2 regions of the Clostridium sp. CTA-7 genome follow, and region 2 is predicted to be linked to the other one. Evidence: a T-box and tRNA genes for the amino acid it is inferred to sense, from the RefSeq annotation. Region 2 holds a T-box; the other holds one or more tRNA genes.
The links. The T-box of region 2 lies ahead of pheS (phenylalanine--tRNA ligase subunit alpha). A T-box ahead of a tRNA ligase gene usually reads a tRNA of that ligase, here a tRNA-Phe.
Positions count from the first base shown of each region.

Region 1: it encodes a tRNA-Phe, which carries the amino acid that the T-box ahead of pheS (phenylalanine--tRNA ligase subunit alpha) is inferred to sense. The anticodon was not compared.

Region 1 is NZ_BAAAAV010000015.1:3,777-11,442, reverse strand. Features, by position in the region: gene ACYUEX_RS18435 (uracil-DNA glycosylase) at 502-1,179, shown strand; gene ACYUEX_RS18430 (hypothetical protein) at 1,214-1,411, opposite strand; tRNA gene ACYUEX_RS18425 (tRNA-Phe) at 1,775-1,850, opposite strand; gene ACYUEX_RS18420 (hypothetical protein) at 2,018-2,452, shown strand; gene ACYUEX_RS18415 (lysostaphin resistance A-like protein) at 2,501-3,433, opposite strand; gene ACYUEX_RS18410 (competence/damage-inducible protein A) at 3,670-4,911, opposite strand; gene ACYUEX_RS18405 (hypothetical protein) at 4,998-5,234, opposite strand; gene fusA (elongation factor G) at 5,335-7,410, opposite strand.
Region 2 is NZ_BAAAAV010000003.1:328,462-336,127, forward strand. Features, by position in the region: gene ACYUEX_RS07680 (DUF3656 domain-containing U32 family peptidase) at 1-704, opposite strand, end outside; gene ACYUEX_RS07685 (cell division protein ZapA) at 850-1,707, opposite strand; gene pheT (phenylalanine--tRNA ligase subunit beta) at 1,899-4,277, opposite strand; gene pheS (phenylalanine--tRNA ligase subunit alpha) at 4,296-5,315, opposite strand; T-box leader at 5,364-5,591, opposite strand; gene ACYUEX_RS07700 (TrmH family RNA methyltransferase) at 5,659-6,444, opposite strand; gene ACYUEX_RS07705 (potassium channel family protein) at 6,459-7,127, opposite strand; gene ACYUEX_RS07710 (TrkH family potassium uptake protein) at 7,142-7,666, opposite strand, start outside.

The DNA of each region.
Region 1 (7,666 bases), on a different contig from region 2:
CTTTGAGTCTTAATTTTAAGACGTCTAAAAGAATTGCTGGTTTGTTTACTTAACTTATATTCTGTTCAATTTTCAAAGACCATTTTCTTCATCGCCCTCAAGCGACTTTCTTATCTTATCACTTATGGATTTCCTTGTCAACAATGTTTTTAATTTTTTTAATTAACTTTGTTATCAATTCAAATCCGTGTCATAAGTGACGAATTACATAATATCACCTTTTAATTATTAATATATCTTAAATTATGTATCTTATTCACATTTATATGATATTTTCTTTATTTTTCTTTATTTTAATTCTATTTACTTATAAAGACATTCTAGGTAACGTTTTTGCCTAATTAACATTAATATATTCCAAAATTATCATATATATATTATTCTTAGATATGTATATGATAATTTTTTATTGCTTAAATCTAATATATTATGATTTTTTGAGAAAAATATTATTATAGTTCTTTAATCAATACTGAAATAATTTTATATAGAGGTGATTTTTTGAAAAATATATTAAACAATGATTGGCAAGACTTATTAAAGGATGAATTTGACAAAGACTACTATCAAAATTTAAGAAAATTTTTAACAGAAGAATATAAATCAAAAACTATTTATCCTGATATGTATGATATTTTTAATGCATTGAAATTCACATCATTTAAAGATGTAAAAGTTGTTATTCTTGGGCAAGATCCTTATCACGGTCCAAATCAAGCACACGGATTATCTTTTTCTGTTAATAAAGGTATTAAAACTCCACCATCTTTACTTAACATTTATAAAGAGCTTTCTGATGACTTAGGGTGTTACATACCTAATAATGGCTACTTAAAAAGCTGGGCTGATCAAGGAGTTTTACTATTAAATACAGTTTTAACAGTTAGAGCTCATGAAGCAAACTCCCATAAAAATATGGGATGGGAAATATTCACTGATAAAATAATCTCTTTACTTAATGAAAGGCAGGATCCAATAGTATTTATATTGTGGGGAAATCCAGCCATAGCAAAAAGGAGTCTCATAACTAACAGAAATCACTTTATAATTACCGCCCCACACCCAAGTCCATTATCAGCTTTTAGAGGTTTCTTTGGAAGTAAGCCTTTTTCTAAAACAAATGACTTTTTAAAATCAATTAATAAACTCTCTATAAACTGGCAAATAGAAAATATATAATAAAAAGGCACTAAAATGTGCCTTTTGGTTTATTTTAACTAATTCTATGCTTTGATTTCTTATAGAAGGAATACACAAGAGAACAAATTATTCCTACAACAGAGCATGCTGAAAATGTCAATATTATATTATCAATGAAAAATCCCATAAGGATTCCTATCCCAGCCCCCAGTGCTATCCCCTTTGCTAAGTAATCATAATCCTCATCTGATAAAATTAACTTTTCCAACATATGCATCCCTCCTAATATATTTAACTCTTTAAAATTAATTAATTATATACTCTTATTTTAATATATACTTCTTAAGTATTTCTTAAGTTAAGCTTAAAGTATAATTAATTATAATAATTACTTATAATTATATATTAAATCTTTTACCATAACTTGTAAAGAGTTATTTTATACCTTTTATTTTAAATGCTCTAAACATATTAGTGTTACATTAATATACTAAACTCATATGAAATTGTTTTTATAAATAAAATACTTAAAATTAGAGTGTATTCATTTAAATAATAAGTTTAAATAAAGAAGATTATTACTACTTTCACTAAAAATAAAAAAAGCTAACTAATTTAAATTAGTTAGCTTTCCTGGTGGCTCGACCAGGAATCGAACCAGGGACACGAGGATTTTCAGTCCTCTGCTCTACCGACTGAGCTATCGAGCCTTAACGAATTCTATTTTATAAAATTTTTTACCATATGTCAACGTTTTTAATGATTTTTATTTTTTATTTTTTATATAGTTTTATATTTATAAATTTAAATATAAATTTAAGTAATTTTTACTTAAATCTATAAATATAATAAATTATAGTATTACTAGGAGTTTCTTATGAAATATATATTATTTATTTTACTAATATTATCATTAGTAGCTATTTATTTTTATTATGACAAAAAACTTTCACTAATGAAAAAACAATTAATGATAACATCAAATCAATACAATAGTATAAGAAAAAAATATGAAATGTCCAGAAAAGCTAATAGTAATTTGTCTATAAAGTTTGCTACTCCTTCTTATAAGGTAGGAATAATTAATAGTGCTGCCAAATTATATATAGCTCCTATAGATTCCTCTCAATTGATTAGAAAAATTAACATACGAATGGAGGTTGGAATTTTAGATTCTGCTGAGGTTAATAAACAAATATGGTATTATGTAAATTTACCTATTGATAATTGTATAAATTGTAGAGGTTGGATAAATTCTAAAGAATTCTCTATGTTTTATAGTGAATCTTCTTCTATAACAAAATCTAATTAAATTCTATATAACAAAAAGTTAGGAGATTAATTAACTCCTAACTTTTTGTTATATAAAAATAGTCATACCTGCTATATATACTATTATTGATAATATAAAAGGGATATTAAATATTCTTTCATCATCTAATATAACTTTCCCTCTCGTATAATTTAAACTTTCTATCTTTCTATTATCATTTAATCTTTCTAGTTTTTTTATTATTAGAAAAACAAAGCTAGCAAATACTATGGCAATTCCCCCATATGTTATTAATAAAATTAACTTTTCTGATAATGCTATATTTTTAAGTGTTAATTCAGCTGCATCACCAATTACAGATGATCCATTTGTAATATAGCTTGATAACTTTGCAATAGTTACTGATGTTCCATTTACTATAAAGTGTATTATCATAGATGCAAATATACTATTAGTTATTCTAACTAATAATGCAAGTATAAAACCTAATACTGCAGCATATAGGAATTGTTGTGCATTTAAATGTAAAAGTCCAAAAAATAATCCTGTTACTGCTGAAGCTATATATTTATTTTTATTTTCATATCCTGAAAGAACTATACCTCTTATTGTGATCTCTTCTGTTATTGTTGGTAAAAGTGCAACTAAGGATAAAAGAAATATATATGGTGTTGATGTTATTTGAGATATAAATGCTCCTATTTCATTGTTGAAGAAAAACGTAGAAATTACTGAAAAGAAAGTCATTATAGGTTGCACTAAAAAAGCTAATAATATAATTAAAAGTGTATCTTTCCAATGTAATTTGTTTAATTTAAGTGTATCCTTAAAAGATGATTTTGTTACTATTAAATATATTAATGCTGGAAGTAAAAATATTATCATGTGAGTTAAAAATAGTATTATTCTTACATCACTTAATCCTATAGCCTGATAAATTGGTGTAAGTGCAATTGGTCCAAATATTTCTGCTAATAATATTATTAAAAAATACATGTTTGCTCTAAAAACTTTTCTCATATATATACCCTTTCTTTTTTAGTTTTAAAATAAATTTAGTTAATTCATAATCATTTTAAACTTTATGATGTCTATTTTTTAACTTTTGTAGTGTATAACTTTATAAATTAATGGACATAATTATAATGAAGCGAGAAAGCTTCCACAGTTAATCGCCTCTCCCCCATTTTATTTATATACAAAAAATAATCCCCTACTTTTTAAAAGTATAAAAGGGGATTATTTTATTCCCCATTTTAATAATTAGTGCTCAAAAGTTCTTTTCTTAAAATATTAAGTGCATTCATTGTAGCCTTTCTTCTGATCCTTTCTCTATCTCCTGTAAAATTAAATTTTTTCACAACTACATTTCCTTTCACAAATACACCTATATAAACTAGCCCAACAGGCTTTTCATTAGTTCCTCCACCAGGTCCTGCTATTCCTGTAGTTGAAATAGCTATATCAGTTTTTGCTTCTCTCGCTATACCTATTACCATTTCTTTTGCTGTTTCTTCACTTACAGCTCCATACTTATCTAAAGTTTCTTTTTTAACTCCTAGTCTCTTCATCTTAGCTTCATTTGAGTAAGTAATAGCACCCTCTTTAAAAACTTCTGATATTCCCGGATAAGAAATTAAACTAGAAGCAACCAGACCTCCTGTACATGATTCTACAGTAGCTATACTTAAATTTTTGTTACACAATATTTCTGCAACAACAGCTTCTAAAGAATTTTCATCTTCTCCATATATATACTCACCAAGAACTTCTTTTATTTCTTTATATACAGGATTTATTAAATTATTGCATTCATCTTCATCTTTTCCTTTAGCAGTTATTCTTAAAGTTACATCAACATCCTTAGCATATGGTGCAACAGTAGGATTAGTACTATTTTGAATTAAGTTATTTATCTTTTTAGCCATTAAGCTTTCCCCAATTCCAAATAATCTTAATGTTTTAGATTTTATAACTTTACCTGTTATTCCAGCTAGATACTTAATTACATGATTATTAAACATAGGCTTCATTTCTCTTGGTGGTCCTGGTAGTATTACTAGTATCTTATCATTTTCAGATATTATTGCCCCTGGAGCTGTTCCATTAGAATTGGGTAAGATTACTGCATCCTCTGGAAAATATGCTTGTTTTTTATTTGCTTCTACTACAGCTTCATCTTTCATGTCTAAATATGTTTTAATCCAATCTAAGGATGGTTTATGTAAAACTAGTTTTTTATTAAAATATTTTGCACCTAATTCCTTTGTTAAATCATCTTGAGTAGGCCCTAAACCACCAGTAGTAATAACTAAGTCACATCTTTCAAAAGCATTTTTAAATGCTTCAAGTATTCTATCTTCATTATCACCAACAACACTTTGATGATAAACATCAATTCCTAGATTAGCTAATTCCTTAGCTAAATACTGTGCATTTGTATTAACTATATCACCTAATAATATTTCTGTTCCTATTGCTATTATTTCAGCCTTCATTTTAATCCTCCTATGATTTATTTTATATTAAACATTTTACCATAAATTATAAAAAGCTACTAATCAAGTGATTAATAGCCTTTTATTTACTTATACTTATTAGCATTAATGTAATACTTACCTGTTTGGTTTACTCCCTCTTCTAAAATAGAAAAGTTACTATCCCTAAGCATAGAAGTAATAATATTTATATCCTCTTTTGAATTACTATTTAAGGTTATAGTAAAATTATCATTTTTATCTACTACACCCATATAGTCAAATATATTACTATATTCACTAAGTCCTAGTCTCTCACTTATATCCATTTTGTAATCTGGCATAGTTTCCCTCCTATTTTTCTTTAGTATATACCTCTATACTTAAAATTAATTCTATATTATTTTTTCTCATTAAATTTATATTTATTCACTACTCCCAGATTTAATTTTTTCTAGCTTCTTCAATTATTTTTTTAGCTTCTAACTCTGGAACCTCCTCATACCTTTCAAGCTCACTTATAAAACTTCCTCTCGCTTGAGTCATTGATCTTAGATCTGTAGCGTATTTAAACATTTCTGATAAAGGAATCTCAGCACTAACTTTTTGTAACTTTCCTTCTGGTTCCATTCCAAGAACTCTTCCTCTTCTTTTATTAATATCGCCTATTATATCTCCCATATATTCATCCGGTATTAACACCTCTACATGCATAATAGGTTCTAATAAAACTGGCTTCGCTGCTTCTAATCCTTTTTTATATGCAATTGATGTTGCCATTTTAAATGCCATTTCTGATGAATCTACTGGATGATATGATCCATCATGTAAGGTAGCCTTTAAACTAACAACGGGATATCCTGCTAGAACCCCTTTTTCAATACAATCTCTAAGTCCTTTTTCTACTGCTGGTATAAAATTTCTTGGTACAACTCCTCCAACAACATTATCAACGAATTCCAACTCATTTTTTCCATCTCTTCTTGGCTCAAATTTTATTTTTACATCTCCATATTGTCCATGTCCACCAGATTGCTTTTTATGTTTTCCTTGAACATCTGCAATACCTTTTATAGTTTCTCTGTATGGTATCTTAGGAAGTCTTAGAATAACTTCTGCCCCAAATTTATTTTTCAGCTTACTAGCTATAACATCTAAGTGTGTTTCACCTATACCAGAAATTATAGTTTCTGCATTCTCCGTATCTCTTGTGATTGTAAATGTTGGATCCTCTTCTAATAATCTTTGTAATGACATTGATATTTTATCTTCATCACCTTTGGCTTTTGGTAATACAGCCATTGATATCGAAGGTTTTGGAAAATTCATTTTATCATATATAACTTTATTATTTATGTCACATAAAGTATCACCAGTTTCAGTGTATTGTAGTTTGGCAATAGCAGCTATATCTCCTGCTACAACTTCTTTTGTAGGTATTTGGTTTTTCCCTCTTATGAAAAAGATATTAGCTAATTTTTCAGATTTATCCTTATTACTATTAACTACAGTAACCTCATTTGATAACTTTCCTGTTATTACTCTAAACAACGATATTTTTCCAACAAAAGGATCTGCTATAGTTTTAAAAACTAATGCTGAAAAGGGTTTATCTTCATTTAAGTCTATGAATACCTCTTCATTATTTTTTAAATTTTTTGCTTTCTGTGAAATTGAATATTTAGGTGATGGAAAGCATTCAACTACATCTTCTAAAAAGCATCTCATACCTATTACCTTAGATGCACTTCCACACATTACTGGTGCTATATCTCCACTTGCACACCCTTCTATAAGTCCACTATATATTTCTTCGTCACTTAATTCTCCCTCACTGAAATATTTATCTAATAGTTCCTCATTTGTTTCTGCAACAGCTTCCATTATCATTTTTTTACATTCATCTATCTTTTCTAATAAATCTTCAGGAGGATCTATTTCTTCAATTTTATTTGTTTTAGGATCATGTATTCTAGCTTTTTTTGATATGACATTAACCACACCTTTAAATTCTTCTTCACTACCTATTGGAAATTGTATAGGTACAACGCTTATCCCAAATTTTTCTTTTAATTGTTCTAATGTCTTTTCATAACTTGAATTTTCTCTATCTAACTTATTTATGAAAAATGTTCTTGGCAATTTTATTTTATTACAATAATCCCATGCCTTTTCTGTTCCAACTTGAACTCCCGATACTCCGCATACAACTATTGTAGCTACATCTACAGCTCTCATTCCTTGTATCAGCTCTCCTGAAAAATCGAAGTAACCAGGTATATCTACTAAATTTATCTTTGTATCCTCTACTTCTATTGGAGCAATAGACGCTGAAAGTGAAATTCTTCTCTTCTTTTCTTCTAGGTCAAAGTCTGTAACTGTTGTTCCCTCTTCTACTTTACCTAATCTATCAGTATTACCTGTATTGAATAATAATGCTTCAACTAAAGAGGTCTTTCCTGATGCTCCATGTCCTATCAGTCCAATATTTCTTAAATTTTTTATTGTATAATTTCTCATAACTTCTCATAATATTTTCTAAATATTATGATTACACCTACCTTTCATTTAAAATCTAAATAATTTTTGAATCGCGTTCTTAGCAAATTCTTATGTTGATAAATTTTAAATCTCTGGTTTATAATTTATTTTCAAAAAACCATCTTAAGTGCAGGTTATTCTAGTCTATTTTATTACTTATAGAATATCATAAACGACTCTTATTATCCAGAATATTCAGATTATTTATCCCCCTCCTACCATATACTTATTTTTA
Region 2 (7,666 bases):
TATGTTCCAGAATCTATAATATCCTTAATATCTTCTATTGTACAAGTATCTTTAGGGCTTAAAAGATAAGCTTTTCTTTCTCCAGACTTATTTCCTTTTAATGTGTACTCCATTCTGCAAGGTTGTGCACATCTACCTCTATTTCCACTTCTCCCACCAATCATAGAACTCATAAGGCATTGACCTGAATATGATATACATAAGGCTCCATGTACAAATATTTCAGTTTCTATTCCTAAATCCTTAGAAATGTGCTTAACTTCATCTACGGATAATTCCCTTGATAAAACTATTCTATGGAATCCTCTTTCTGTAAAAAATAATGCACCTTCTCCATTATGTATTGTCATTTGTGTAGATGCATGTATTTCAAAATCAGGATAATCTTCTTTTATTCTTTTAAATAAACCTAAATCTTGAAGTATTATTGCATCTACTCCTATTTCATATAAAAATCCTACATATCTAACAGCTTCTTCAATTTCATTTTCCTTTAATATAGTATTTAATGTTACATAAACCTTAGCTCCATAGCTATGTACATAATCTACAGCTTTTATCATATTATCATTATCAAAATTAGATGCATATGCTCTTGCTGAAAACTTATTTCCACCTAAATAAACTGCATCTGCACCTTTATTAATTGCTGCAATAAGACTTTCCATGCTCCCTGCTGGAGCTAAAATTTCAACTTTCTTCATAAATACTTCTCCTAAACTTTAGTTTATTATACTTTTAATCTTTCCTAATTATATATATCATAAATTTTAACTTTTTTCTATTATATATAAAAACAGCTTAATTAGGAAAATCAAGCTGTTTTTATATATTAATTATATCTACTAACTAAACATTCTTAATCAAGGCATTCTTATACTTTTTCTCTGAAGCTAACTTAATTTGTACGTCAATTAACTTCTTTTCTAAATCTAATAATTTATACTTTGAATTTTGCAACTGAAATTTTATTTCTTTATTCCTTAACTTTAAAGCTTCCTTTTCATCTTTAGTCTTTTTAAAATCTTCTTCCATTATCTTGCACTCTTCATTAAGTTTAATAAATTTTTCTTTATAGTCTACTTCATTGTTTTTAAGTAAATCATTAGTTACTTTTAAATTCTCCACCTCATCATAATATTTTTCTACCTCTTCTCTTAAGGTTGAGTTTTCATTTTTTAAAGATTCCATCTCATTTTTTAAATTTAGGCTTTCCTTTATTTCTATTTCTTTAACCTCAATTTCCTTTTCTAATTCTGATATTCTTTCCTTTAAATCATTCTGTTCTTGTAATTCTATATCAAGAGATGAAATTTTATTTTTTAACTCTTCTCCCTCTAAAAGTCTCTGATTTAAGTCTTCAATGATTTTGTTTAAACCTTCTATTTCTCTATTGTTATTAAATTGAATTACTTCTGTATCTTCTCTTATTTCTTTTATTCTTTCTTTTAAAGTTATATTTCTTTCTTCTAATGATGTATGTTTTTTCATTAGTCCTTCAACTTCTATATCTGCTTTAAATAATTCATCAGCTATATTTAGTGCAACTAGCGTAGCAACTGCTGTAGAACTTAATTTTCTATTATTGGTCATTATATCTTTTACTTTTCCATCTACATACTTTGCTACTTCTAATAAATACTCTTCGTTTTCTCTTCCTTTTAGATTATATTCAATCCCATTTATCTTAATAGTTACCGTACTCATAATACACCTCATTAACATAATATTTATTATTAATTTAATTTTAACATAAATATTCCAAAGAATGTATAGATAATTATAATCTAATTATAGTTAAAATAATAAAAGATATTTTAGATTTAAAACAACTATCTTAAATCTAAAATATCTCCTTAATTTTTTCTACCCTCTAAAATACCATTATTAATATTTTATTACCTTAAAACTGCTCCTAATTTATATTCAAGGCTTCTTAATATCTTATCGTGAACTTTGTTAACATCATTATCTGTAAGTGTCTTCTTTTCATCTCTATATGCAATTGCATAAGCTATACTCTTTTTGCCTTCTGGTATTTGAGCACCTTTATAGATATCAAATAATTTCACTTTTTCAACTAAATTTCCACCAGCTTTTTTAATAGTATCTTCTATTTCTTGTACTAGCACTTCATCATTTACTAATAAAGCTATATCTCTTGTAACTGCTGGGAATTTTGGAAGTGCTTTATACTTCTTAGTAGTTTCAGCATTATTAAATAATATATCTAAATCTAACTCAGCTAAATAGCAATTTACATCAACACCATAGTTTTCTGAAACATCAGGATGAACTTCACCTAAAACTCCAGCCTTTGATTTACCTATCATTAAAGCTGCAGTTTTTCCTGGATGATAACTTGTATTTTCTGCTTCTCTAGCAAATGTTACTTTATTTAATCCTAAAGCTTCAATTACATTTTCTACTACTCCCTTTAAATCTAAATAATCACAATCTCCATACATACCTATTGTAAGTATGTTTCTTTCATTTGGAAGAGCTGTTTCATCTCCATTAGGTATATATATCTTACCAACTTCAAATAATCTAGCATATTCATTATTTCTTGAGTAATTTCTTCCTAAAGACTCCATCATAGAATGAATAGTAGTAGTTCTCATAACAGAGTAATCTTCTCCTAGAGGATTTTTAATCTTTACTACATTTCTTAACTCACTATCTTCTGGTAAGTTGATTTTATCAAAAACTTTAGGTGATATAAATGAATAACTAATTGATTGGTTTAATCCACTTGATATCATAGTATTTATAACATCTTCAGCTAATATTTCATTTTTATATTTAGGTTCTCTTTCAGTAGATACCTTAAATATTGTAGTTGGAATCTTATCATATCCATATATTCTTGCAACTTCTTCAGCAATATCTTCTTTGATCGCTATATCTATTCTAAATGTTGGTATATTTATAACTAAATTATCATTAGCAACTTCTGTTTTTAAGTCTAATGAATCAAGATATCTCTTCATATCTTCTTTTGCTATTTCAGTTCCTAAGAATTTATTTATCCAGTTAGAATCTACTGTTATACTTCCTTCCTCTTTCTTTTGAGTATATACATCAATAGTTCCTTCAATTATTTCACCGCATCCAAGCTCACATATTAAAGCACAAGCTCTGTCTATTGCGAGTCTTGCAAGATTTGGATCTATATCTTTTTCAAATCTTGATGAACTTTCAGTTCTTAAATTAAGTTTTTTAGAATTAACTCTTATATTTGTTCCATCAAAATTTGCACATTCAAAGATAACTTCAGTTGTATCTTCTTTAATTTCTGAGTTTAATCCACCCATTATTCCTGCTAAAGCTATAGTTTTGTCTCCATCTTTTATACATAAGAAACTAGAATCTAAATTTCTTTCAATTTCATCTAATGTTACAAAAACTTCTCCCTCTTTAGCTCTTTCTACAACTATTTTACTACTTTCTATTTCTCTTGCATCAAAAGCATGCATAGGTTCACCAAATTCTAACATTACAAAATTAGTTATGTCAACTATATTATTTATAGGTCTAACCCCTGCCTCTAATAATCTTTCTTGCATCCAACCTGGTGATGGCATAACTTTAACATTTTTAACGCCTCTTGCCATATATCTTCTACATAAAGAGTCATTAACTTCAACTTTAAGATTATCATTAATATTTTCAGAATTTTTCACTTCATAATTAAAGCTAGGCATCTTATATGATGTTCCAAGAGTTGCTGCAGTTTCTCTAGCCATTCCAACTATACTTAAGCAATCTGGTCTATTTGAAGTTATTTCAAAATCTAATATTGATTTATTAAGACCTAAATACTCTTTTATATCCATTCCAAGAGGTGCATCTTTAGGTAATATCATAAGACCATGAACAGGTTCATCACCAGCTATTCCAAGTTCTTCTTCTGAACAGAACATACCGTTAGATACTACTCCTCTTAGCTTACCTTTTTTTATTTCAGTTCCATCTGCTAAAATTGATTTATGAATAGCAACTGGTACTACGTCTTCTTCTTTCATATTTGTTGCAGCTGTAACAATCTGAATATTTTCAGCTAATCCTATATCAACTTGACAAACCTTTAATTTATCAGCATCTGGATGTGTAGTTATCTCAACAATTTTTCCAGTAACTACATTTTTAATTGTATCACCTTGAGTAATAACTTCTTCTACCGCTGAACCTGATAATGTTAATCTATCTCCAAGTTCTTTTGCATCTATATTCACTTCAACATAATCTTTTAACCAATTAAATGGTACTTTCATCTCTTTTACCTCCTATAATTAAAATTGATTTAAAAATCTCATATCACTTTCGTATAATAGTCTGATATCATCTATTCCATATTTAAGCATAACCATTCTATCAACGCCAAATCCGAAGGCAAATCCGCTATAAACTTCTGGATCTATACCACAATTTCTTAATACTTGAGGATGAACCATTCCGCAACCTAAAAGTTCTATCCAACCGCTTCCTTTACAAACTCTACATCCTTTACCTTCACAAACAAAGCAAGTTGCATCCATTTCTGCTGAAGGTTCTGTAAATGGAAAGTGGTGAGGTCTAAATTTAGTCTTAACTTTATCTCCAAACATCTTCTTTGCAAAAAGTTCTAAAGTACCTTTTAAATCTGCAAAAGTTACTCCCTTATCAATAACTAATCCTTCCATTTGATAGAATATAGGAGAATGAGTTGCATCAACTGCATCTGATCTATAAACCTTACCTGGTGCTATCATCTTTATAGGAGGTGCTTGATTTTCCATAACTCTAATTTGAACTGGGGAAGTTTGAGTTCTTAATACTAAATTATCATTTATATAAAAAGTATCTTGCTCACTTCTTGCTGGATGATCTTTTGGAATATTTAAAGCCTCAAAATTATAATGATCCAACTCAACTTCTGGTCCTTCTTCTACTGTAAAGCCCATTGATATAAAGATATTCTTCATACTTTCTAAAGTTAAATCTAGAGGATGTCTCTTACCAATTAAATTTTTCTTTCCTGGTAATGATACATCTATAACTTCAGATGCTAATTTAGCATTTTTTTCTTTTTCTTTAATACCTTTTGCTATTTCTTCAATCTTATCTTCAACTTCTTTTTTTACTACATTTACAAGTTTTCCTACTATTGGTCTCTCCTCTTGAGATAATGCTCCCATACCTCTTAATATAGTAGTTAGTTCTCCTTTTTTACCTAAATATCTAACTCTTATTTCTTCTAATTCTGAGCTAGTATTTACATTTGTTAATTCTTTAAATGCATTTTCTTTAATAGAAATTAACTTTTCTTGCATCTTATATTTCCTCCTTTTTTGATAAAAATAAAAAACTTCGCCCCCTATAAAAGGGACGAAGTACCGCGTTACCACCCTAATTGGTTTATAAATTTTATAAATTTAAAACCCAACTCAAATTTAAATAACGGTTAAAACCGCTAGAAACTACTATTACTTTCATCTCTAGGACTCCTGAGGGAACTTCAATATAAACTTCTTTAAAATGGTTTCCAGTCTTAGACCACTTCTCCCTGAAAAGTCCTTTATATCTACTTTCTCATTCTCAGTCTTTATATATTCAATTTACAATCTATTATACAAATAAACTTAGTTAATTTCAATAGTAAGTTTCTAATTATTTCTATATTAAATTTTGTCTTACTTTTTCAAATAAAATTATTGATGTTGCTATTGCTACATTTAAAGATTCTGCTCCTCCTGGCATTGGAATTTTAACTCTCTTATTTGCTAAGTTAAAAAGTTCATTGCTTATTCCATTTCCCTCATTGCCTACAGCTAACATTATCTTTCCTTTTAGATCTTCTTCAAAAAAGTTTTTAGATTCTTCAAGAGATGTTGTTACTAAACTAACACCACTTTCTTGAAGCTTTTTTATAATATTAAATTCTTCATCATCATAAAAAATTGGAACATAAAATATAGAGCCCATTGTAGATCTTATTGTCTTATCATTATATATGTCAACAGTTCCTTTAGTTAATATTATCCCAGCTACTCCAGCTGCGTGAGCTGTTCTTATTATGGTTCCTAAATTACCGGGGTCTTGAACTTTATCACATACTAAGAAAAATTCACCATCTAAATCTACGGAAATTTGCTTATTTTTTACTACAGCAAGAATTCCTTGAGGATTTTCTGTAGACGCTAATTGTGAAAATAATTTTTTTTCTAAAACAAAAATTTTATCCTCTGCTATAAATTCCTTTAATAAGGTACTTGACTCTAATATATCTTTATCTCTTTCAGATAAAACTATAAACTCTATTTCCATACGGGCTTTTACGGCTTCTTCAATTAAACGAAGTCCCTCTAAAATAAACTTACCCTCTTTTTGTCTAAATCTTCTTTCCTTAAGCTTTTTTGTAGACTTAAATAAATTATTTTCTTTACTTTCTATATAAATCAAAAATTTGCACCTCGTTAGTTTGATTTAGCTATCATACCTTCTAATCTATTTAAATCTTCAGCTGATCCTATAGCAACAATTACATCATTATTTTCTATTATATCATCAGCTGCTGGTGATAAATTAACTTCATCATCTCTTTTAATTGCCATAACGTTTATTCCATACTTACTTCTAAGTCTTAATTCATTTAAAGTTTTACCAGCCCATTCAGATAAAACTTGAATTTCCATAACACTATAATCTGCTGATAACTCTATATAATCTAAAATACTAGCTGAAACTAAATTGTGGGCAACTCTTACTCCCATATCCTTTTCAGGTAGTATAACTCTATCTGCTCCAATTTTATAAAGAACCTTTGCATGTAAATCACTATGGCCTTTAGCAATAATATATTTAACTCCAAGTTCTTTAACTAATAATGTAGCCATTATACTTGATTGTATATTATCTCCTATTGTAACCACTGCTACATCAAAATTCCTAATTCCTAAAGATCTTAAGGCATTTTCATCCGTTGCATCTAGTTGTGCAGCATGTGTAACACTATCTGATATTTCTTGTACTATATCTTCATCTTTATCTATTGCTAGTACATCATTTCCTAAAGAATATAAAGTTTTTGCTATTGAAGATCCAAATCTTCCAAGCCCTATAATTACAAATTGCTTATTAGACAATTAAATCCATCTCCTTAACCAATTAAAATTTTTCCTTCTGGATATTTATATCCAGATTTTTTACCCTTTCTAGTTAATGCCAACATTACAGTAAGAGGGCCAACTCTTCCAAAATACATCATAAGCATAATTAAAACTTTACCAATAGAACTTAAATTTGGAGTAAGTCCTAATGTTAGACCTACAGTTCCAAATGCAGATGTTGTCTCATATAATAAATCTATAAAGCTTGCACCAACCTCAGTATATGATAAAATCATTGTTGCAAATATTACTAATGATACACCTATAAATAATAAAGTAAATGCTTTATAAACAGCTTCTTTAGTAAATCTTCTTCCAAAACCCTCTGCATCTTCTCTTCCTTTTATTACGGAAATAACTGTTAATACTAATATACCAAAAGTTACTGTCTTTAATCCACCAGCAGTTGAGCCTGGGGATCCTCCAATAAACATTAAAATTACAGTTAAAAATTTACTTGCTAATGTCATTCCACTAGTTGATACACTATTAAATCCAGCAGTTCTTGGACTTAC